DNA from 3 places in the Streptomyces kryoterrae genome. Region 3 is predicted to be linked to each of the others. Evidence: riboswitches for the same ligand, from Rfam matches in the RefSeq annotation. Region 3 holds a riboswitch; each other region holds the start of a gene.

Region 1 (7,684 bases), 2.9 Mb from region 3:
CAGACCCGGCGGACCGCCTCCGCCACATCAAGGCGCTGACGTTCGAGCAGGAGCTGGCGGTCCAAGGTGGCCAGGGCGAGCTGACGCGCTGTGAGGATCACGCCCCAGATTATGCCGCCCCCTCCCACACACGGACGCGGGCGCCGAAGCCCAGGCCGGGGAACCGGACCTGGGCTTCGGCGTGTGTCCGTGGTGCCGGGTGGCGGGCAAACGCCGGCCGCCGGCGGCACAGTTCAGCCGGAGATCAGCTCAACGACCCCAGCGCCGACGCCTCGTAGGCCTTCAGCTCGCCCGTCCTGTCCTCCAGGACCTTCGCCGCCCACTCCGGGTCCTGGAGCAGAGCGCGGCCGACCGCGACGAGGTCGAACTCCTCGTTCTCCAGGCGGTCCAGGAGGTCGTCGATGCTCTTGACCGGGGAGCCCTCGCCCGCGAAGCCGTTGATGAAGTCGCCGTCGAGGCCGACCGAGCCGACGGTGATCGTGGGCTTGCCGGTGAGCTTCTTCGTCCAGCCGGCCAGGTTGAGGTCCGAGCCGTCGAACTCCGGGAGCCAGTAGCGGCGCGTGGAGGCGTGGAAGGCGTCGACGCCGGCCGCCGCGAGCGGGGTCAGGACCGACTCCAGCTCCTCGGGGGTCTCGGCGAGGCGCGCGTCGAAGGCGCCCGACTTCCACTGCGAGTAACGGAAGAGGATCGGGAACGACGCGGACACCGCCCCGCGTACCGCGGCCACGATCTCCGCCGCGAACCTCGTACGGGCGACCAGGTCACCCCCGTACGCGTCCGTGCGGCGGTTGGTGGTGGACCACAGGAACTGGTCGAGCAGATAGCCGTGGGCGCCGTGCAGTTCGACCCCGTCGAAGCCGATGCGCTCGGCGGCCACCGCGGCCTCGACGAACGCGTCGATGACGTCGTCCAGGTCCTGCTGCGTCATCTCCTTGCCCGCACCGGCGGTGCCGTCCAGCCGCAGACCGGACGGGCCGACCGGCGGGGCGTCGGCGAACGGGGGCTGCCCGGCCTCCCTGACCATGCCGATGTGCCACAGCTGCGGCACGATCTTCCCGCCCGCCGCGTGCACGGCGTCGGCGACCTTCGCCCAGCCCGCGAGCTGCTCCTCGCCGTGGAACCGGGGGACGCCGTCGCTGTCACCGGCGGATTCGTGTCCGACGTAGGTGCCCTCGGTGACGATCAGACCGACCCCGGCGCCCGCGCGGCGCGAGTAGTACGAGGCAACGTTCTCGCCGGGTACCCCACCGGGCGAGAACTTGCGCGTCATCGGCGCCATCACGATCCGGTTCGGCACGGTCAGGCCGTTCAGCGTGACGGGGCGGGACAGGATCTGGGCCGCGCGGGAGGTCTGGGCGGGGGCTGTCACGTGGGGGCTCCTTGGGAGGGACGGGAGATGAGCGGAGGTGTAGATGCAATTGCTTGCATGTGCATCAACTCCGGTCCTCCGGTCCTCCATTCCGGTCCGCCGGGGATGTCTGCTGTGATCCCCGCCACTGTGCGCGCCGCGACCTCGGAGGTCCCGCAAACGCCCGAGGGCGGCACCCTCCCCGTAAGGAGAAGGGTGCCGCCCTCGGTACGAAGGACGGTGATCAACCAGAGGTCGATCAGAAGTCCATGTCACCGCCCGGCATGCCGCCACCGGCGCCCGCGCCGGCACCGGCCTTCTCCGGCTTGTCGGCGATGACGGCCTCGGTGGTGAGGAAGAGCGCGGCGATCGACGCGGCGTTCTGCAGCGCGGAGCGCGTCACCTTCGCCGGGTCGATGATGCCCTCGGCGATCATGTCGACGTACTCACCGGTCGCGGCGTTGAGGCCGTGGCCGACGGGAAGGTTGCGGACCTTCTCGACGATGACGCCGCCCTCGAGACCACCGTTGACGGCGATCTGCTTGAGCGGGGCCTCCAGGGCGAGACGCACGATGTTGGCGCCCGTCGCCTCGTCACCCGTCAGCTCGAGCTTCTCGAAGACCGAGGAGGCCTGCAGCAGGGCCACGCCACCACCGGCGACGATGCCCTCCTCGACGGCCGCCTTCGCGTTGCGAACGGCGTCCTCGATGCGGTGCTTGCGCTCCTTGAGCTCGACCTCGGTGGCGGCACCGGCCTTGATGACCGCAACACCGCCGGCGAGCTTCGCCAGGCGCTCCTGGAGCTTCTCGCGGTCGTAGTCGCTGTCCGAGTTCTCGATCTCGGCACGGATCTGGTTGACCCGGCCGGCGACCTGGTCGGCAGAGCCGCCGCCGTCGACGATCGTGGTCTCGTCCTTGGTGATGACGACCTTGCGCGCACGGCCCAGGAGGTCCAGGGAGGTGTTCTCGAGCTTGAGACCGACCTCCTCGGAGATGACCTCGCCACCCGTGAGGATCGCGATGTCGTTCAGCATCGCCTTGCGGCGGTCACCGAAGCCCGGAGCCTTGACCGCGACGGACTTGAAGGTCCCGCGGATCTTGTTGACGACCAGGGTCGAGAGCGCCTCGCCCTCCACGTCCTCGGCGATGATCAGCAGCGGCTTGCCCGACTGCATGACCTTCTCCAGGAGCGGGAGCAGGTCCTTGACCGAGGAGATCTTGGAGTTGGCGATGAGGATGTAGGGGTCCTCGAGCGACGACTCCATGCGCTCCATGTCGGTCGCGAAGTACGCCGAGATGTAGCCCTTGTCGAAGCGCATGCCCTCGGTGAGTTCCAGCTCCAGACCGAAGGTCTGGGACTCCTCGACGGTGATGACGCCTTCCTTGCCGACCTTGTCCATCGCCTCGGCGATGAGCTCGCCGATCTGCGTGTCGGCGGCGGAGATGGAGGCGGTCGAAGCGATCTGCTCCTTGGTCTCGACCTCCTTCGCCTGGTCGAGCAGGGCACCGGAGACGGCCTCGACGGCCTTCTCGATACCGCGCTTCAGCGCCATCGGGTTCGCACCCGCGGCCACGTTGCGCAGTCCTTCACGGACCAGCGCCTGGGCCAGGACAGTCGCGGTCGTCGTGCCGTCGCCGGCTACGTCGTCCGTCTTCTTCGCGACTTCCTTGACCAGCTCGGCGCCGATCTTCTCGTACGGGTCCTCGAGCTCGATCTCCTTGGCGATGGAAACACCATCGTTGGTGATCGTGGGGGCGCCCCACTTCTTCTCGAGGACGACGTTTCGGCCCTTGGGGCCGAGGGTGACCTTGACGGCGTCGGCGAGCTGGTTCATCCCGCGCTCGAGACCGCGCCGTGCCTCCTCGTTGAACGCGATGATCTTGGCCATGTGAAGTGGTCCTCCCGGACAGGGGTGGATGCTCCGGACCGCGCTGGCGCCCGCGACGGACGGCCTGCCTGCCTCGGTGATTCCTTGCACCACCTGGCCTGCGGGCCTCACCCACTCGGTCCTTCGGTAGCACTCTCACCTTCAGAGTGCTAACGCCAATGATTAGCACTCGCCCCTGCCGAGTGCAAGCCGCTCTCGAAGATCCGCAGGTGAACAGGGGGGCGCCTACGGGCCGGTAGCCACGCCGACAGCCACGGAGACAGACATGCCGATGGGCCCGCACCCCGTGAGGTCCCACGAGGTACGAGCCCATCGAATCCTTCAACGAAGGAAGAAGAACGTCGCTTGCGGTGCGCCGGCGCGTTGCTTCAGCTGGTCGCCAGACGGACCATGTCCGCCTGCGGCCCCTTCTGGCCCTGCGAGATCTCGAAATCGACCCGCTGACCTTCCTCGAGGGTGCGGTAGCCGTCCATCTGAATCGCGCTGTAGTGGACGAAAACATCCGCACCACCGTCGACCGCGATGAAGCCGTACCCCTTCTCCGCGTTGAACCACTTGACGGTGCCCTGAGCCATGCCTAACTCCCCTATTACTGGCCCTTGCACGGATCCGCACTTCGCGAATCCGGGTCAGACCTCACCCCCCCAACCGGTGGAGGTGTGCGCCGGAACGCGTCGACCGCGGCCGAATGTATCTGTCCAACTGCCCTCTGCAACAGGTCAATCGGACGAGAAATCCGGGCACACCAGGTCAGTAAATATGCGGAGAATTCACGCGGATTCAGGGCAAGCCGGGCCCCACAAAGTGAACAAAAAACGCAAAAGGCCTGCACACTTTGGCTACTTCTCGTTGGGTGCACGGCAGGAATTAATACGCGTGTGACGAGCGAAGTGGTGCGGCTTCCCCAACTGTACCGCGCTCAACCATACAGAATTGCCCCCTCCGCTTCTCTTACGGAGGGGGCAATTCGATGAACTCTCGGTAATCGATGTTACCGACGGTTACTACTGGCGGGTATCAACGGGTCTCAGCCGCCGGCGACGGCCGGGATGATCGACACACCCGCACCGTCCGGCGTCGCCGTCTCCAGCCCCTGCTCGAAGCGGACGTCGTCGTCGTTGACGTACACGTTGACGAAGCGCCGCAGCTTCCCCTGATCGTCGAGCACCCGGGCGGCGATCCCGGTGTGGTTCTTCTCCAGATCGGCGATCACTTCGCCGAGGGTCCCACCCTCGGCAGCCACCTCGGCCTGCCCGCCGGTGTAGGTACGCAGGATGGTGGGGATGCGGACACTGACGCTCACGATGAAACCTCCGGTCAAGGGATACGGGCTCAGGGGCGCGGGGCTGTGCCGCATGTGCGGCTACCGCCGCGTGGGCGCGACCGGCCCCCACGGCCCCACGGCCCCGCGGACGAACAACGACCTACTGACCAAGCCCAGCTTCCCGGAACGACTCAAGGCTGGGCCGAATCGTCGCGGTCAACCCGGTATCGGCCACCGCGTCCAGCGTCTTGAGACCGTCACCGGTGTTGAGCACGACGGTCGTGAGGGTCGGGTCCAGCAGGCCGTTCTCGATCAGCTTCTTCGCGACACCCACGGTCACACCACCGGCGGTCTCCGCGAAGATCCCCTCCGTACGCGCGAGCAGGCGAATCGCGTCGACGACCTGCTCGTCGTTCACGTCCTCCACCGCCCCGCCCGTCCGCCGCGCGATGTCCAGCACGTACGGCCCGTCCGCCGGGTTGCCGATCGCCAGCGACTTGGCGATGGTGTTGGGCTTCTGCGGCCGTACGACGTCGTGCCCGGCCTTGAAGGCCACGGACACCGGTGAGCAGCCCTCCGCCTGGGCGCCGAAGATCTTGTACGGCTTGTCGGCGACCAGCCCGAGCTTGATCAGCTCCTGGAGACCCTTGTCGATCTTCGTGAGCTGCGACCCGGAGGCGATGGGCACGACGAGCTGGTCGGGCAGCTGCCAGCCGAGCTGCTCGCAGATCTCGTACGCCAGGGTCTTGCTTCCCTCCGCGTAGTACGGGCGCAGGTTGACGTTGACGAAGCCCCAGCCCTCGCCGGCCGGGTCGCCGATCAGCTCGGAGCAGAAGCGGTTCACGTCGTCGTAGTTGCCCTCGATGCCGATGAGCTCGCCGCCGTACACCGCGGCCATGACGACCTTGCCCTGCTCCAGGTCGTGCGGGATGAACACGCAGGAGCGGAAACCGGCCCGGGCGGCGGCGGCGCCGACGGCACCGGCCAGGTTGCCCGTGGAGGAGCAGGACAGGGTGGTGAAGTCGAAGGCGCGCGCGGCCTCGATGGCCTGGGCGACGACCCGGTCCTTGAAGGAGTGGGTCGGGTTGCCGGAGTCGTCCTTGACGAAGAGCTTGCCGGGGTCGACACCCAGCTCGCGGCCGAGGTTGTCGGCCTTGACGAGCTTGGTCCAGCCGGGGTTGATGTTCGGCTTCTCGGCGACGTTCGCGGGGACGGGCAGAAGGGGCGCGTAGCGCCAGATGTTCGCGGGTCCCGCTTCGATGCGCTTGCGGAGTTCCTCGGTGTCGGCCGCCGAATGGATGCCGAAGTCGTAGGCGATCTCCAGCGGGCCGAAACACTCCTCGCAGGCGAACACCGGACCGAGGGGGACCCGGTGGCCGCATTCGCGGCAGGAGAGCGCCACGGCGGGACCGAGATCGACAGGGGTGACGGAGTCAGTGGTGACGGAGCCGGAAGTGGTGCTCTCGGTGCTCAGAGCAGTTTGCGCAGCCATGGAGGCGAAGCCCTTTCCTCATCTTCCTCACGACGCGTTTCGCCATGAGACGGATTTGGCACCTTCCCGAGCCGGGAGCCTCGCCACATGACTGCGACAAGATCGGCTGGAGGGTTGCCGGGGCTTCATCGGGCCGTATCCCTCTGCCCCTCTGGATGAGCGGTATGAAGTTGTGAGGTTGTGAACGCCGATGACCTCGGACATGCGATGGTCACCCGCGTTGTTCAAGACTGTAACCGAAGGCTTGGATGGTGGTGGGAGCCGTCCGAACCGCGAGATAGAAGATCGCTCGCGCTTCCCCCCATGGAACGTAAGGGAGAGCCGCAACGTGCTGGAAGACGTCGAGCGCTGGCTGAACACCCGCTCCTGGTCCGTTGGCGACCGCCCGCTGAAGAAGATCCTCGCCGCGAAGCGTTCCTCGAACGCCACGGTGAGTGTCGTACTGCCCGCGCTCAACGAGGAGGAGACGGTAGGCGAGATCGTCGCCGTCATCCGCCGCGACCTGATGCTGAAGGTCCCGCTCGTCGACGAGATCGTCGTCATCGACTCGGGGTCGACCGACCGCACCTCCGAGGTGGCCGCCGCGGCGGGCGCCCGGGTCGTCCACCGCGACGACATACTGCCGCGCATCCCGGCCGTGCCGGGCAAGGGCGAGGTGCTGTGGCGCTCGCTCCTGGTCACCAGCGGGGACATCGTCTGTTTCATCGACGCGGACCTGAAGGAGTTCTCGTCGGACTTCGTCTCCGGGATCGTGGGCCCGCTGCTCACGGACCCCGGTGTCGACCTCGTCAAGGCGATGTACGACCGCCCGCTCGGCCAGGCGGCCGGCCAGGGCGGCCGCGTGACGGAACTCATGGCCCGCCCCCTGCTCAACATGCACTGGCCGCAGCTGGCCGGCTTCGTCCAGCCGCTCGGCGGCGAGTACGCGGCCCGCCGCTCGCTCCTCGAACAGCTCCCGTTCCCCGTCGGCTACGGCGTGGAGCTGGGCATGCTGATCGACTCCCTGCACCTGGTGGGCCTGGACGCGCTGGCACAGGTCGACGTGGGTGTGCGCAAGCACCGCCACCAGGACGGCCGGGCCCTGGGCCGGATGTCCGCCGCGATCTACCGCACCGCGCAGCTCCGGCTGGCCCGGGGCCATCTGATCCGCCCCTCGATCACCCAGTTCGAGCGCGGAGAGGACGGTTTCGAGCCGCGTACGTACTCGGTGGACACGGAGGAACGGCCGCCGATGGTGGACGTCGCGGAGTACGCGAGGAGGAAGGCCGCTTAGGCCGGCACAGGTTCCGTACGGGCTCTGAACGGGCTCTGAACGGGTTCTGTGCGGGTTTGTATACGGCCGGGGCGTACGTGTGTACGTTTGAGTGTTTCCGGGCCGGGCTAGGTTGAGGCGTATGGCTTCGACGCAGGGTGTGCAGGGTACGCAGGGTTCCTACCGAGTGCTGGTCGCGTCCAACCGCGGCCCGGTCACGTACGAGATCCGTGAGGACGGTTCCCTGCACGCCCGGCGCGGCGGTGGCGGGCTGGTCTCCGGTCTGTCGGCGATCGGGTCGGACGCGGACTCCCTGTGGGTCTGCTCGGCCCTCGGCGACGGCGACCGCGAGGCCGTGCGGCGCGGGGAGGGCGAGGCGGGCGTACGGATGCTCGCGATCCCGGCGGACGTGCACGAGGACGCGTACAACGGCATCGCCA
Region 2 (7,684 bases), 2.0 Mb from region 3:
CCGAACCAGTGTGCGCCGCTCGGGCCGCTGAAGTTCTGCGACGGCACCCCGCGCAACGGGTCCTGCGAGGTGAACAGACCCGGCCGGAAAGCGGCCAGCACCACGAGGACCACCACGAGAACCGACACCAGCAGACCGGGCCGGCGCACGAGGAACCGCAGGACGCGCCGAGGTTCGCGACCTCGCCCGGTCTTCGGGCCGATGCCGGGCTCGACCGGACGCGCCAGGCCGAGCGCGGTGCCGGTGGCGACATCGTCGACGAGGGGCTGTTGACTCATGCGAACCTCCCCTTGCCGCCGGAGGCCACGACGATCCGCGGGTCGAGAAGCGGATAGACGAGGTCGACGATCAGATTGGCCAGTACGAAGATGAGCGCCCCGAACACCACGACCCCCTGCACCAGCGGGAGGTCCTGGGCCGTGACCGCGGCGGCCGTCACCCGGCCGATGCCGTCGCGGGAGAACACGGTCTCCACGACCACCGAACCGGCGATCAGCTGCCCGGCCAGCAGCCCGACGACCGTCAGCGCCGGCAGTGACGCGTTGCGCAGCGCGTGCCGCAGGTGAATCCGCCAGGGTCCGGAGCCCTTGGCCCGCGCGGTCTCCACATACGCCTGGTCCAGGGCCGTGAGCAGGCTCTTGGCCAGCACCTGTGCGACCAGCGCGCCGGTCGGGATCGCCAGCGTCAGCGCCGGCAGGACCAGTCCCCGCAACCCGTCGTTGCCGAACGCCGGGAACCAGCGCAACCGGAACGAGAACAGTTCGACGAGCAGCAGTCCCACCCAGAAGGTCGGCACCGACACACCCAACGGCGGCAACGACAGCAGCAGTTGCCGCAGCCACCGCCGTGAGGTGTAGGTCGCCAGCACCGCGAGACCGCCGCCGAGGAGCACCGCGAGCAACAGCGCCGTACCGGTCAGGGCCAGGGTCTGCGGCAGCGCGTCGCCCAGGGTCGAGGTCACCGGACGGCCGGTGGAGACCGAGTCGCCGAAGTCCCCGCGCACCGCCTTGCCGAGATAGTCGGCGTACTGCACCAGCACCGGCTTGTCGAAGCCGTACTCGTGCCGGAGCCTGGCGAGCTGTGCCGGATCGACCTGCCCGGAGTCCGCCCCGGCGCCGGCCATCGCCGACACCGGGTCACCGGGCAGGAGGTCCAGCACCAGGAACGAGACCGTGTAGGCCGCCCACAGCACCCCGAGCGCCTGCGCGACGCGCTTGATCACATAGCGGCGCATGCCCTATCCGACCCAGGTGTCGTGCAACTGGATCCGGCTGGAGGCCTCGAAGTCGAGGTTGTGCACCTTCTTCGACACCCCGAGCTGGGTCTGCAGCTCCACCACCGGCACCACATAGGCGTTCTGGACAATCAACTGCTGTGCCTGGTCGACCAGTTGCTCACGCTTGGCCGCGTCGGTGGTCGCCGCCTGCTGGGTCAGCAGTGAGTCCAGCGGGCTCGCCGGCAGGTGGTAGAAGTTGGCCAGCTTCGTGGAGAACTGGCTGCGCAGGATGTCCGGGTCGGCGCGGGTGATGTTGCCCCACACCGCGTCGAAGTCACCGGCCTGCAGCGTCGTGGCGAACTGGGTGATCTGCCGTTCCTTGAGCACGATCTCGATGCCGACGTCCTTGAGCTGCTGCTGGATCAGCTCCAGTGCGGGCTGGTTCGTGGCCGCGTTGGCGAACCAGGTGACGTTCAGGCTCAGCCTGGTGCCGTTCCTCGTCCGGATGCCGTCGCTGCCGGCCTTCCAACCGGCCGCGTCCAGCAGGGACTTCGCCTTCGCCGCGTCGTGGGTGAGATCCGCACCGAGGTTCGTGTAGTCCGGTGTGGTGTGCGCGAGGATGCTGGTGGCCGGCTGGGTGCCGGTCGGGAACACGGCGTCGACGATCTGCTGCCGGTCGATGGCGAACAGGATCGCCTGACGCACCTTCACGTCCTTCAGCACGGGGCGGGAGTTGTTCAGCCCCAGGTTGAACACGTTGCCCGGGTTGGCCCGTCGCAACAGGTTCACCTGGCCGCCCTGCAGCGCCGCCTCGTTGGCCTTGGCGACGCTGCTGATCGCGTCGACCTGCCCGGACTGCAGACTGCCGGTGCGCACCCCGGCCTCGGGTACGACCTTGAACACCACCTTGTCGAGGTAGGCCTCGCCCTCCTTGCTCCACTGCGAGGAACCCCAGGCGTACTTGGCGCGCTTGGCCAGGGTGATCGACTGGTTCTGCACGTACTGCTTCAGCGTGAACGGGCCGCTGCCGACGATTCCCTCGCTGCACTTCTGCTGCGGGGACCTCTTCGCGCTCGCCGAGGACTCGATGCCCAGCGAGAACGTCGAAGTGGCCTGCAGGAACTGGGCGTTGGGCTGTGCGAACTTCACCCGCACGGTGAGCGGGTCGACGACGGTCGTGCTCTCCAGGCCGCTCAGGTATCCCTGGGCGAGGGTCCCCAGGGCGCCGAGCTTCGGCACCGCGTCGAAGTTGTCCTTGACCGCCTGCGCCGTCAGGGGTGTCCCGTCGCTGAAGGTGACACCCGATCTCAGGTGGAAGGTGAAGGTCGTCGTGTCCGGGCTGACGTCCCAGCTCTTGGCCAGCCACGGCACGATCTTGCCGGTCTTCGGGTCCTGGTCGGTCAGGGAGTCGACGATCTGACGCAGCGAGTAGATGGTCTCGTTGCTGGCGACCTGCTGGGGATCGACGCAGCCGGAGTCGGAACCCACCGCGAAGGACAGGGTGCCGCCGGACGTCGGCCGGCCGCTGTCGCCGCTCGAACTGCTGCCGCCGCCGGACGAGCACGAGGTCAGCAGCACGCTGGTGGTGAGGAGTGCGGTCAACGCGGCCCATCGGGGGCCGGGGCCGGGGCGGGAATCCGGATGCGCTGTCACGGAAAGGTTTCTCCTACTCGAAAGTCGGCGCGCACGGGCATGTGCGGACCAATGGAGATGCGTAGACGGAGTCGCGCCCAGGAAACAGCGACACCGCGTGAAGAGGCGAAGGAAGAGGTCCAGAAGGGAAAGTGGGAAAGTCCGCTGCGGGCTCGAACCCGGAGGTGCCGGCGGTGAATGCCGACAGTCAGCTGTGGGACGTGGTCAGCCGCGACACAGACAACTGGAGATGCGCTGCAGGTCGATGTGGCGTCGCCGGGAGAACCGGGAAAGCGCCGCCACGGCAGCGACGGAGGGGGTCGAGACGCTGCTGTGGCGCACGCTCATTCCTCCATGTCCCGGGCCCCTGCCAGGGGCCACGCGCTTGCCGGGTCGGCGACCCGGCCGGGCTTTCACCTGGAGCACCCCACCGCGTCGGAGGGTTGCCGGTCAGCTAGCCAGGGCTTGACGCTGACACTCAATGCCAGTTGAAATTTTACCTATCGCCGCCGCGACTCGTCAATGTCATGAGGCGGGCTGACAACGCGCGGCGGCGAATCACCTGTGCGGAATCGCGGCTCGTCACCGCACTCGGTCGAGAAGCCGCAGTCCGACGCCGATCGTGAATCATGGGGTGGTCCACCGGATACCGATACCTCGTGGTCAGGGTGGCCGAGTTGTCGTCTCACCTGATGGTCACTCGCATTGACATCCCTTGTCGGGACATGCCTAACTTGCGGCGCAGACCGAGATGCCTCAGGGCCGGAGAAGTGATGGTGACAGCGATGTACGCAGCTGATGGGACGGCCGCACAGCGGCGCCTCAGCCACGTCCTGCTGTGCACGGACCGCTCCGTCGACCTGCTCCGTGTCAACAGCGCGCTCTGTACGGCCACTTGCCGCACCCTCTGTCGAGGCTGACGGTTTCCTGAGTCCCTGTTTCTGAATCTGCGAGCCTCCGAGTCCCGGGCTTTCGCTGACTGACGACCACCGCGTTCGCGGTGTGCCCTCTCCCTGCCCAGCCTCCGTTCCGCGTGTACCCGTGTGTCGTCTCGTGCCCCGAGCCGCTCCCGGGCGGCGCGGTGCTGCCGCCCTCCGCGGTCCTGGGTGTCCAAAACCGCTGGAGCCCTCCATGAGCGAAACTCCCGGCGTCGCTGTGTCCTCCGGATCAGCGCCGCCCGCCGAGGCGATACCCCGCCCCGACACCCCAGAGCCCCGAGACACCTCCGACAGCCCCGCCGCACCAGGGCCGCCGGCCGCGCAGCGAGTCCTCCCGATCCGGCGTCCCGGCCGCTGGATCCTCACGGCCGTCGTCCTCGTACTGGTCGCCCAGATCGTCCATGGGCTGGCGACCAACCCCTTCTACCAGTGGGACCGGTTCCAGTACTGGTTCCTGCGCCCGACGATCCTCGACGGCCTGCTCATCACCCTCGAAGTAACGCTCTACAGCGCGGTGTTGGGCCTGCTGGGCGGCATCTTCCTCGCCCTGGCACGGCTTTCCAGGAGCCCCGTACTGCGCGCCGTCAGCTGGATCTACATCTGGCTGTTCCGCTCGGTGCCGCTCATCGTCGTCCTGCTCTTCCTCTACAACTTCAGCGCGCTGTACCAGACGCTGAGCCTGGGCGTCCCCTTCGGCCCGGCGTTCTTCACCTTCGACGAGTCGCGGCTCGCCACCGACATGGTCGTCGCCGTCGTCGGCCTCAGCCTCAACGAGGCGGCGTACGCGGCAGAGGTCGTCCGCGGCGGCATTCTCTCCGTCGACCAGGGCCAGCACGAGGCTGCCTCCGCCCTCGGACTGCCGAAGCGCTACCAGTTCGCGAAGATCGTCTTCCCGCAGGCGCTGCGCTCCATCACCCCGAACTACGTCAACCAGCTGATCGGCCTGATCAAGGGCACCTCGCTGGTCTTCTACGTGTCCCTGCTCGACCTCTTCGGCAGCGTGCAGAGCATGGGCAGCACCTACCCCGGCGACATCGTGCCGCTGCTGCTGGTCGCCACCGTCTGGTACCTGATCCTGACCAGCATCGTGTCCGTCGTCCAGTTCTACGTCGAGCGGTACTACGCCCGGGGCGCCACCCGCACCCTGCCGCCGACGCCGTTGCAGAAGCTGCGGACCGGGGTCACCGACCTCCGGGCCCGCATCCGCAAGGAGGCCGCCGTATGACCGCCGGGACACTCGACGACACGGCCGCCACCGTCGAGGTGCACGATGTGCACAAGTGGTACGGCGCTCACCGGGTGCTGAACGGCGTGGACCTGACCGTGCGGCCCGGCGAGGTGACCGTGATCCTCGGCCCGTCCGGCTCGGGCAAGTCCACCCTGCTCAGGGTGATCAACCACCTGGAGAAGCCCGAGATCGGCCATGTCAGCGTGAACGGCGAGCTGATCGGCGTACGCAGGCACGGCGACCGTCTGAAGGAGCTCAGCGAGCGGGCGATCCTCACCCAGCGCAGCCGTATCGGCTTCGTCTTCCAGAACTTCAACCTCTTCCCGCACCTGACCGTGCTGGACAACGTGGCCGCGGCCCCGGTGGCTACCGGGAAGCTCGGCAGGGCGCAGGCCGCCGAACTCGCCCGGGAACTCCTGGACCGCGTCGGCCTGGCCGACAAGGTGGCCGCCTACCCACGGCAGTTGTCGGGTGGCCAGCAGCAGCGCGTGGCCATCGCCCGTGCCCTCGCCCTGCGCCCCGGAGTCATCCTCTTCGACGAGCCGACCTCCGCCCTCGACCCCGAACTGGTCGGCGAGGTGCAGGCCGTCATCAAGGACCTGGCCGGCAGTGGCACCACCCTCGTCATCGTCACCCACGAGATCGGCTTCGCTCGTGAGATCGCCGACCGGGTCGTCTTCATGGACGGCGGCCTGATCGTCGAACAGGGCCCGACCGCCGAGGTGTTGGACCACCCGACACAGGAGCGGACCAGGGACTTCCTGAGCAAGGTCCTCTGACCCGACAGGGTGCTCCTCCCCAAGCTCGCGGTCCGCCCGGACCGCCCCCACACCCTCACCGCACAACCGACAAGGAAACCAAGGACAACCATGCGCACCCTCAGCCTCCGCAGCAGATTCCTCCGCGGCGTCTCCGCTTCCGCAGCCGTCGTCTCCCTCGCCGCGGGACTCGCCGCGTGCGGGGGCGACAGCGACGCCGCCACCAAGACCGACAGCGCGCCGGCCGGGACGGTCACCGTCGGCGCCCTCTCCAACGGTGCCGCCAAGGAGACCCAGCTGAAGGTCACCGAGGTGAAGTCGATCAGCGCCGAGCTGCCCAAGGCGGTCGCCGACAGCGGCAAGCTGGTCATCGGTGTCGGCGCGCTGCCCGCCGGGTTCCCGCCGCTGGCGTATGTGGGCGACGACCAGAAGACCCTCACCGGTGCCGAGCCCGACCTCGGCCGACTGGTCGCGGCGGTTCTCGGACTGAAGCCGGAGGTGAAGAACTCGACCTGGGAGAACCTGTTCGTCGGGATCGACAGCGGCAAGGTCGACGTGGCGTTCTCGAACGTCACCGACACCGAGGAGCGCAAGAAGAAGTACGAGTTCGCCTCCTACCGGCAGGACAACCTCGCCTTCGAGGTGCTGAACAAGAGCACCTGGAACTTCGACGGCAACTACGAGAACCTCGCCGGCCAGACCGTCTCCGTCGGCGCCGGCACCAACCAGGAGAAGATCCTGCTGGAGTGGAAGGCGAAGCTGGCGAAGGAGGGCAAGAAGCTCACCGTCAAGTACTTCCAGGACAACAACAGCGTCTACCTGGCGCTGTCCAGCGGGAAGATCGACGCCTACTTCGGCCCCAACCCCGGTATCGCATACCACATCACCCAGGTCGCCAAGACGCCCAACCCGACCCGCAACGCGGGCAAGTTCTCCGGTGCGGGAGAGACTCTCCAGGGTCTCATCGCGGCCACCGCGAAGAAGGACAGCGGGCTGGCCAAGCCGGTCGCGGACGCGATCAACCAGCTGATCAAGGACGGCCAGTACGCCAAGTGGCTCGCCGCCTGGAACCTGTCCAACGAGGCCGTCAGCACCTCCCAGATCAACCCGCCCGGGCTGCCGCTCGACAACTCCTGACCGTCACCCGTCACAGGGACTCCGCCGTGCCACGGCGGAGTCCCGGCCGCGCCCGACCGCGTTCCAAGTACATGTTCCAGACCTGCGTTCCAGATATGCGTTCCAGATACGGAGACTCGCACCGACATGTCCATCAGCGTCCACCACGCCACGTCCCCGAGCCCGACGGAACCGCACATCCTGGACAACGCCGCCTGGGCCGCGCTGACGGGCCCGCACGCCCATCTCGCCGAGCGCGTCGGCCGGGCCGCCCGCTACCCTATCGACGTGTCCCCGTTCGCCGCGCTGGAGGACCCCGCCGACCCCCGCGCCTGGGACGACCTGGCCGCACTGGTGGGACCCGGCAACGTCATCCCGGTCACCGCGGTCCAGGCCGTACCCGACGGCTGGGAGGTCGAGCAGATCGGCGACGGCGTCCAGCTGGTCGACACCGCCCTGTACGCCGAACCCGCACCCGAGGCCGTACGGCTCGGCCCCGCCGACGTACCCGAGATGCTCGACCTGGTCGCCCTCACCCAGCCGGGTCCCTTCCTGCCCCGGACCGTCGAGCTCGGCACCTACCTCGGAATCCGGGACCACGGGCGGCTGATCGCCCTGGCCGGCGAACGCCTGCACCCACCGGGCTGGACCGAGATCAGCGCGGTCTGCACCCACCCCGACCATCGAGGCCGGGGCCTGGCCACCCGACTGGTCCGCGCGGTCGCGGCGGGCATCAGGGAACGCGGCGAAACCCCCTTCCTCCACGCTGCCGCCGCCAACACCAACGCGATCCGGC
Region 3 (7,684 bases):
CCGTCATCGTGGATATGTTCGCTTTCCTTCTAGTATCCGTGCTGCGCCCGTTTCCCGGCGCGTGTGGCTCGTAACCCTAAGGCCTGGCGGGTACTCGCCGCCCGTCCGTCCACAGCGGCGAGGCGGTCTGCACTGTTCGGTCCCGTTACGTCATGCTCTGTGTCCATGATCGGCGAGTTCGAAAAGTGGCGTACGGCGTTCCGCAGATCGGTCCGCGCCCAGTCGGCGCCGGTGACGTACGGGCTGATCGCCGTCTGCTGTCTGCTCTTCGTCATCGGCCCCGCCTCGGGCCTGAACCCCGGGTACGGCACCGGGGACGCCCTGCTGGCCGCCCAGCGGGCCTACTTCCGCCGCTGGGGCGTGGTCCCCGCCGACCTCTTCACCGGCGCCCCGCGGGCCACGCTCACCCCCGCCACGGCACTGTTCGTGCACGGCAGCTGGGTCCACCTGCTGGGCAACATGCTCTTTCTCTACGTCTTCGGCGCGATGACCGAGGAACGCCTCGGGCACCTGGAGTTCGCCCTCTTCTACGTGGGCTGCGGCTACCTCGCCCTGCTGGGGTACGCCGCGGCCAACGCGGGCTCGCAGCAGACGCTGGTGGGGGCGTCCGGCGCGATCTCGGCGATCCTGGGCGCGTTCCTGTACCTGTTCCCCGGCGCCCGCGTCACGAGCCTCTTCCCGTTCCTCTTCTTCCTCCCGCTGCGCTTCCCGGCCTGGCTGACCCTGCCGTTCTGGGCGGCCCTCCAGTGGGTGGCGGCGGGCCGGGCGTCCTCCGGGCCCGGGGTGGCGTATCTGGCGCACGTGGTGGGGTTCGGGCTGGGCTTCGCCTACGCGTGGGTGCGATATCGGCGTACCACTAGAGTGAGGTCCGCCCCAGCGCCGGCCACCGAGGGAGAGAACCAGCCGTGATCACCGCGATCGTGCTCATCAAGACCAGCGTGGACCGGATCCCCGAGATCGCGGAGTCGATCGCCGCACTGGACAGCGTGAGCGAGGTCTTCTCCGTCACCGGCACGTACGACCTGATCGCGATGGTCCGCGTCAAGGCCCACGAGGACCTGGCGGAGATCATCCCCGGCAGCATCAGCAAGATCCCGGGCGTGGAGGCGACGGACACCCACGTGGCGTTCCGCACGTACTCCCAGCACGACCTGGAAGCGGCGTTCGCGATCGGCCTGGACAGCTGAGGACGTTCAGCCCTGAAATCCAGCCCCCGCCGGCAAAAATCCAGCCCCTCCGGCGCTTGAGGAGCGGGAGTCCGGGGGCAGAGCCCCCGGGATGGGACGGGTAAGGACGGCGGGGGCGATCAAACCGCCGGCACGCAGCGCCCGTCCTCGGTCCGGTACTGCCACCGGGCCCCGTCCCGCACAAGCTCCTTCACCGCACCCACGAACCGCTCGACGTGCTCATCAGGCGTCCCCGCCCCGAAGCTCACCCGAATCGCGTTGAGCGACTTCTCGCCGGGAGCGGCCTCGGGGGCCCCGCACTCCCCCTGCGTCTGCGGGTCACTGCCCAGCAGCGTCCGCACCAGCGGATGCGCGCAGAACAGCCCGTCCCGCACCCCGATCCCGTACTCCGCGGAGAGCGCCGCGGCGAAGTGCGAGCTGTTCCAGCCCTCGACGACGAACGAGATGACGCCGACGCGCGGAGCCTCGTCGCCGAACAGCGAGAGCACCCTGACCTCGGGCACCTCCGCCAGCCCCGCCCGCACGGTGTCGATCAGGTGCTGCTCGCGGGCCACGAGCGTGTCGAAGCCGGCCTCCGTGAGGGCCTTGCAGGCGGCGGCGATCGAGTAGGCGCCGATGACGTTCGGCGAGCCGGCCTCGTGCCGGGCGGCGGTGTCGTGCCACTCCACGTCCACTCCCCCGTCCGTGCGCCGCGTGACCTTGCGGCTGGCGCCGCCACCGGCGAGGTACGGGTCGGCGGCGCGCAGCCAGTCGGCGCGGCCGGCGAGGACGCCGGAGCCGAAGGGCGCGTACAGCTTGTGGCCGGAGAAGGCGACCCAGTCGACGTCCAGGTCCTGGACGGAGACCGGGTGGTGCGGGGCCAGCTGGGCTGCGTCCAGGACGATCCGGGCACCGTGCGCGTGAGCGGCGTCGGCCAGCTCCCGTACGGGCCACAGCTCGCCGGTGACGTTGGAGGCGCCGGTGACGCAGACGAGGGCCGGGCCCTGACCCTCTTGAATGGATGCAGTGCGGGCGGCGAGGGCCTCCCGCAGGGTCGCCACGGCCTGCTGGGGGGTGCGCGGGGCGTTGAGGTAGGTGACCTGGGCGTCCCGCCAGGGCAGCAGGGAGGCGTGGTGCTCGGTCTCGAAGACGAAGACCTGGCAGCCGGCGGGAAGGGCGGCGGCGAGGAGGTTGAGGGAGTCGGTGGTGGACCGGGTGAAGATCAGCTGGTCGTCGGCACGGCAGTCCAGGAACTCGGTGACCGTCCTGCGGGCGTTCTCGAAGAGGTCCGTCGACAGCTGGGAGAGGTAGCCGGCCCCCCGGTGCACGCTGCCGTAGTAGGGCGCGTACGCGGCCACGTCGTCCCAGACCCGCTGGAGCGCGGGGGCGCTGGCGGCGTAGTCGAGCGCGGCGTAGGTGACTTCGCCGCCCGTCACGAGCGGGACGGTGACATCTCGTCCCAGAACGGGCAGCGGAGTACAAACGGACTGCTCGGCGGCAACGGTGGAGACAGACATGGCGAACTCCCGTGAGAAGCAAGAGGAATCGCTGTGCGAGCGGACATGGCTCAGCACAGGAAAAGGGTGAAAAGGGTGCGCGGAGGCGGGGCTCGGCAGCCCTATCGCATTCGCTTGCTCACGGAGGACTCCCTCGTACGACCAGGACCCCTGGTGTCGAGAGGGGCCCGCGCTTGCCGTAAGCCTTGCTGCCTACGGCCTGGTCTTCATCCCGGGGCACCCCGCCACGGACGGAGGGTTGCCGGACAGTCGGCCGGGGCCTCATGACTGTCACTCATGACCTGGCACAGAACGTAACCGAAGTGATCGACGTCCCGCAACCCATGTCCGGATCGCGGGACGCCCATGCCCGAAGAAGCGAAGACGCGAAGACGCGAAGACGCAGGGAACGTCTACGCGTTGCTGACCGCCGCCCACCGCTCCAGCGTCCGCTTCGCCGCACCGGAGTCGACGGATTCGGCCGCCTTCACCATCCCGGCGCCGATCTGTTCGGCCAGCGAGCCCGGCCCCGGGTCCAGCGCCACCAGCGCCGCCGCCGAGTTGAGCAGCACGGCATCCCGTACGGGCCCGGTCTCACCGTCCAGCAGTCGCCGGGCGACCGCCGCGTTGTAGGCGGCGTCACCGCCGCGCAGGGCCTCGATCGGGACCAGCTCGATGCCGACGTCGCGCGGGTCGAAGGCCTCCTCCGTCACCTTGCCGTCCCGGACGACCCACACCCGGGAGGTGGCGGTGATCGTCAGCTCGTCGAGGCCGTCGTCGCCCCGGAACACCAGGGAGGAGTTGCCGCGTTCGGCGAAGACACCGGCGACGATGGGGGCCATCCGGGGATCGGCGACCCCGACCGCCTGCGCCCTGACCTTGGCCGGGTTGGTCAGCGGGCCCAGGATGTTGAAGACCGTGCGGATGCCCAACTGGCCGCGTGCGGCGCCCACATGACGCATCGCCGGATGGAACCTGGCCGCGAAGCAGAAGGTGATCCCGGCCTCCTCCGCCACCTCGGCCACCCGCTTCGGCGTCAGCTCCAGATTGACCCCGAGCTGCCCCAGTACGTCCGACGCCCCCGAGGCCGAGGAGGCCGCCCGGTTGCCGTGCTTGACGACCTTGGCGCCCGTGCCGGCGATGACGATCGCCGACATGGTGGAGATGTTCACCGTGTTGGCGCCGTCGCCGCCGGTGCCGACGATGTCGACGGTTCGCCCCGGCACCTCGATCACGTTGGCGTGCTCGTACATCGCCTGGACGAACCCGGTGATCTCCTCGACGGTCTCGCCCTTGGCCCGCAGCGCCACCACGAACCCGGCGATCTGCGCGTCGGTCGCCTCGCCGCCCATGATCAGGTTCATCGCCCAGGCGGTGTCGGCGGCGCTCAGGTCATGGCCGTCGAGCAGGCCGTTCAGCACGCGGGGCCAGGAACGGACCGCCGCGGTATCGCCTCCGGCGGGGTTCACAGCGCTCATCTGCCGCTCCTGGGTCGGTCCCGGCGGGACTCCGCGGGGACTTCTGGTGGAATGGGAACACCCTATCCAGCCCGGCGGCACGGCGAAGGGCCCCGTCCGATGTACGGACGGGGCCCTTCTGCCGTTCTACCGTGTGTGGCGAAGCGAGGTGATCAGTGGTGGCCGTGGCCGCTCGTGATCTCCTTGTACTCCTCGGTTGTCGGCTTGGCGATCTGGCTGTCCTCGCCGTAGTACGACTTGCTGAGCTTGGCGCGCAGCTTCTCCGCGCCCTTCACCTTGCGCTCGACACCGTTCTCGTCGACCGTCGCGCCGATCATGGCCGGCTCGTACTGCTCGTGCGCGGTGAGCGTGTGCAGGGCCTCCTGGCTGAGCGGCTCGTGCACCTCGATGAACTCACCGTGCGGCAGGCGCTTGATGATGCCCGACTCGCGGCCGTGCAGCACCTTGTCCCTGTCGCGGCGCTGGAGGCCGAGGCAGATCCGCTTGGTGGCGATGAACGCGAGGACCGGGGCGACGAAGAAGGCGACCCGTACGAACCAGGTGATCGCGTTGATCGACAGGTGGAAGTGGGTGGCCCAGAGGTCGTTTCCACCACCGATCAGCAGCACCAGGTACCAGGTGATCCACGCGACGCCGAAGGCCGTACGCGTCGGCACGTTGCGCGGGCGGTCCAGGATGTGGTGCTCGCGCTTGTCGCCGGTGACCCAGGACTCGATGAACGGGTAGACCGCGATCGCGACCAGGACCAACGGGAAGACGATCAGCGGGATGAACACGCCCAGGACGAGCGTGTGACCCCAGAAGTTGATCTCCCAGCCCGGCATGACCCGGATCAGGCCCTCGGAGAAGCCCATGTACCAGTCGGGCTGGGCGCCCGTCGACACCTGGTCCGGACGGTAGGGGCCCATGGCCCAGATCGGGTTGATCGAGGCGATGGCCGCGATGACCGCGATGACACCGAAGACCAGGAAGAAGAAGCCTCCGGCCTTGGCCATGTAGACCGGCAGCAGCGGCATGCCGACGACGTTGTTGTTCGTCTTTCCGGGGCCCGCGAACTGCGTGTGCTTGTGGTAGAAGACCAGGATCAGGTGCGCCACCATCAGGCCGAGCATGATGCCCGGCAGCAGCAGGACGTGGACCGAGTAGAACCGGGCCACGAAGTCGCCGCCGGGGAACTCCCCGCCGAACAGGAAGAACGACAGGTAGGTGCCCACGACCGGCACGGACAGGACCGCGCCCTCCATGAAGCGCACACCGGTGCCGGAGAGCAGGTCGTCCGGGAGCGAGTAGCCGGTGAACCCGGTGAACATGCCCAGGACGAACAGCAGGAACCCGAACAGCCAGTTGACCTCACGGGGCTTGCGGAACGCACCCGTGAAGAACACGCGCATCATGTGCACGAACATGCCGGCGAGGAAGATCAGCGCCGCCCAGTGGTGGATCTGCCGGATCAGCAGACCACCGCGCACATCGAAGGAGATGTGCATGGTCGAGTTGAACGCCTCGGACATCAGCTGGCCCTGCAGCGGGATGTAGCTGCCGTGGTACTCCACCTCGTTCATCGACGGGTGGAAGAACAGCGTCAGATACACACCCGTGAGGATGATGATGATGAAGCTGTACATGCAGACTTCGCCGAGCATGAACGACCAGTGGTCGGGGAAGATCTTGCGCATGTTGGTCTTGGCGAGGGAGTAGATCCCCAGCCGGCCGTCGGCCCAGTCGGCGACCCGCTCACCGGCGGGCGCCTTCTCGCGCGACGAACGCGTGTCCGTTTTTGCCGTAGTACTCATCCGCGCTCCCAGAAGGCAGGACCGACGGGCTCGGAGAAGTCGCCGAGCGCCTCAAGGTAGCCCTCGTCGTTCACGCCGATGCGCAGCTGCGGCAGGGCGTGACCGGCGGGGCCGAAGATCACCCGGGCGCCGTCGGAGAGGTCGAAGGTGGACTGGTGGCAGGGGCAGAGCACGTGGTGCGTCTGCTGCTCGTACAGGGAGATCGGGCAACCGACGTGGGTGCAGATCTTCGAGTACGCCACGATGCCCTCGTGGGACCACTCGAGCTCGCGCTTGTCCTTGATGTTGTCCGGCTGGATACGGACGATCATCAGGGCGGACTTGGCGATCTCGGTCTGGAACTCGTGGTCGTCCTCCTCCAGGCCGTCGGGCTTGGCGAAGGTGAGCGAACCGACCGCGATGTCCGAGGCGCGGAGCGGCTCGTTCGTGTTCATGTTGACGAGCAGCTTGCCCTTGGACCACAGGGTGTGGCGCAGCTTCGTGCCGGGCAGCGTGCCGAGGTCGCGCAGCAGCATGACGCCGGAGAGCGGGAACAGGGCCAGCGCGCCGAACATCGTGTTGCGGACCAGCTTGCGCCGGCCGATCGCGGACTCCTTGGCGCCCTGCTTGAAGTCGGCCAGGACCTTCGCCTTGACCTCGGGCGGCGCGGAGATCGCGTGCCGCTCGTCGACGAGCTCCTCGTCGGACATCAGGGTGCGGGCCCAGTGGACCGCGCCCGCGCCGATCAGGAAGAGCGCCAGGCCGAGGGACACGCCCAGCGCGAAGTTCAGCGCGCTGAGGTGCCCGATCGGGAAGACGTAGATGGCCCTGTCGACCGGGATCGCCACGTACGAGACGATGAAGGCGACGGTGGCCACCATCGACAGCGTGAACAGGAAGGCGATCGCACGCTCGGACCGCTTGGCGGCCCGCTCGTCGATGTCCTGGACGCGGTGTTCGTGGGGCGGCAGCCCCGGGTCCGCGAACGGGTTCTTCTCGTCCGCGACGCCGGCGACACCGTGCTCGTTCTCCTGCTCAGCGGGCAGGTTCTCTTCTGAAATGTCTTGGCTACTCATGACTTCTTGGCCTTTGCGGTCCGAGCGGCGACCCAAACGGCGACCGCGATGAGCGCTCCGAGGCCGAAGATCCAGGCGAACAGGCCTTCACTGACCGGTCCGAGACCGCCCAGGCCGAGACCGCCGGGCTCCACGGTGTCCTCGCCGTTGACCGCGTCGAGGTACGCGATGATGTCCTTCTTGTTCTTCTCCGACAGCGTCGTGTCGGGGAAGGACGGCATGTTCTGCGGGCCGGTCTGCATGGCCTCGTAGATGTGCTTCGGGTCGACACCCTCAAGGTCCGGGGCGAACTTGCCGTGCGTGAGCGCACCGCCCTTGCCGGTGAAGTTGTGGCACTGGGCGCAGTTGGTGCGGAAGAGCTCGCCACCCTTGGCGATGTCCGCGCCGTCGGGGCCGTACTGCTCCTCGGTGGGCACGGACGGACCGGCGCCCAGCGACGCGATGTACGCCGCGAGCTGGTCGATCTGGGCCTGCGAGTAGATGTTCCTCTTCTTCGGGATCTGCGCGCCCTGCGAGGTCGCGGCCGGCATGCGGCCGGTCGCCACCTGGAAGTCGACCGCCGCGGCGCCGACGCCCACCAGGCTCGGACCGTCGGAGGACCCCTTGCCGCCGGTGCCGTGGCAGCTGGCGCAGCCCACGGAGTACAGCCGCTGCCCCTCCGTGATGGTGAGGGACTGAGCGGTTTCATCGGCCTTC

The links. A riboswitch is a leader RNA that binds a small molecule or an ion and turns the genes downstream of it on or off. The one in region 3 is predicted to bind S-adenosylmethionine.
Region 1: linked by a shared signal. The riboswitch ahead of thrC (threonine synthase) and the one ahead of ACW4TU_RS33775 (aminotransferase class V-fold PLP-dependent enzyme) in region 3 are both predicted to bind S-adenosylmethionine.
Region 2: linked by a shared signal. The riboswitch ahead of ACW4TU_RS43240 (putative leader peptide) and the one ahead of ACW4TU_RS33775 (aminotransferase class V-fold PLP-dependent enzyme) in region 3 are both predicted to bind S-adenosylmethionine.

Annotation. Positions count from the first base shown of each region.
Region 1 covers NZ_CM133358.1:4,672,998-4,680,681, forward strand. The annotation lists gene ACW4TU_RS20075 (winged helix DNA-binding domain-containing protein) at 1-101, opposite strand, end outside; gene ACW4TU_RS20080 (NADH:flavin oxidoreductase) at 245-1,369, opposite strand; gene groL (chaperonin GroEL) at 1,608-3,236, opposite strand; gene ACW4TU_RS20090 (cold-shock protein) at 3,605-3,811, opposite strand; gene ACW4TU_RS20095 (MoaD/ThiS family protein) at 4,264-4,539, opposite strand; gene thrC (threonine synthase) at 4,661-5,992, opposite strand; SAM riboswitch class I at 6,008-6,154, opposite strand; gene ACW4TU_RS20105 (glucosyl-3-phosphoglycerate synthase) at 6,321-7,265, shown strand; gene ACW4TU_RS20110 (alpha,alpha-trehalose-phosphate synthase (UDP-forming)) at 7,387-7,684, shown strand, end outside.
Region 2 covers NZ_CM133358.1:9,650,244-9,657,927, forward strand. The annotation lists gene ACW4TU_RS43225 (ABC transporter permease) at 1-278, opposite strand, end outside; gene ACW4TU_RS43230 (ABC transporter permease) at 275-1,234, opposite strand; gene ACW4TU_RS43235 (ABC transporter substrate-binding protein) at 1,238-2,869, opposite strand; gene ACW4TU_RS43240 (putative leader peptide) at 3,074-3,196, opposite strand; SAM riboswitch class IV at 3,225-3,334, opposite strand; gene ACW4TU_RS43245 (amino acid ABC transporter permease) at 3,980-5,011, shown strand; gene ACW4TU_RS43250 (amino acid ABC transporter ATP-binding protein) at 5,008-5,793, shown strand; gene ACW4TU_RS43255 (ABC transporter substrate-binding protein) at 5,884-6,909, shown strand; gene ACW4TU_RS43260 (GNAT family N-acetyltransferase) at 7,036-7,684, shown strand, end outside.
Region 3 covers NZ_CM133358.1:7,616,428-7,624,111, reverse strand. The annotation lists gene ACW4TU_RS33790 (hypothetical protein) at 1-7, opposite strand, end outside; gene ACW4TU_RS33785 (rhomboid family intramembrane serine protease) at 166-909, shown strand; gene ACW4TU_RS33780 (Lrp/AsnC family transcriptional regulator) at 906-1,187, shown strand; gene ACW4TU_RS33775 (aminotransferase class V-fold PLP-dependent enzyme) at 1,307-2,683, opposite strand; SAM riboswitch class IV at 2,848-2,965, opposite strand; gene trpD (anthranilate phosphoribosyltransferase) at 3,076-4,140, opposite strand; gene qcrB (cytochrome bc1 complex cytochrome b subunit) at 4,293-5,933, opposite strand; gene qcrA (cytochrome bc1 complex Rieske iron-sulfur subunit) at 5,930-6,988, opposite strand; gene qcrC (cytochrome bc1 complex diheme cytochrome c subunit) at 6,985-7,684, opposite strand, start outside.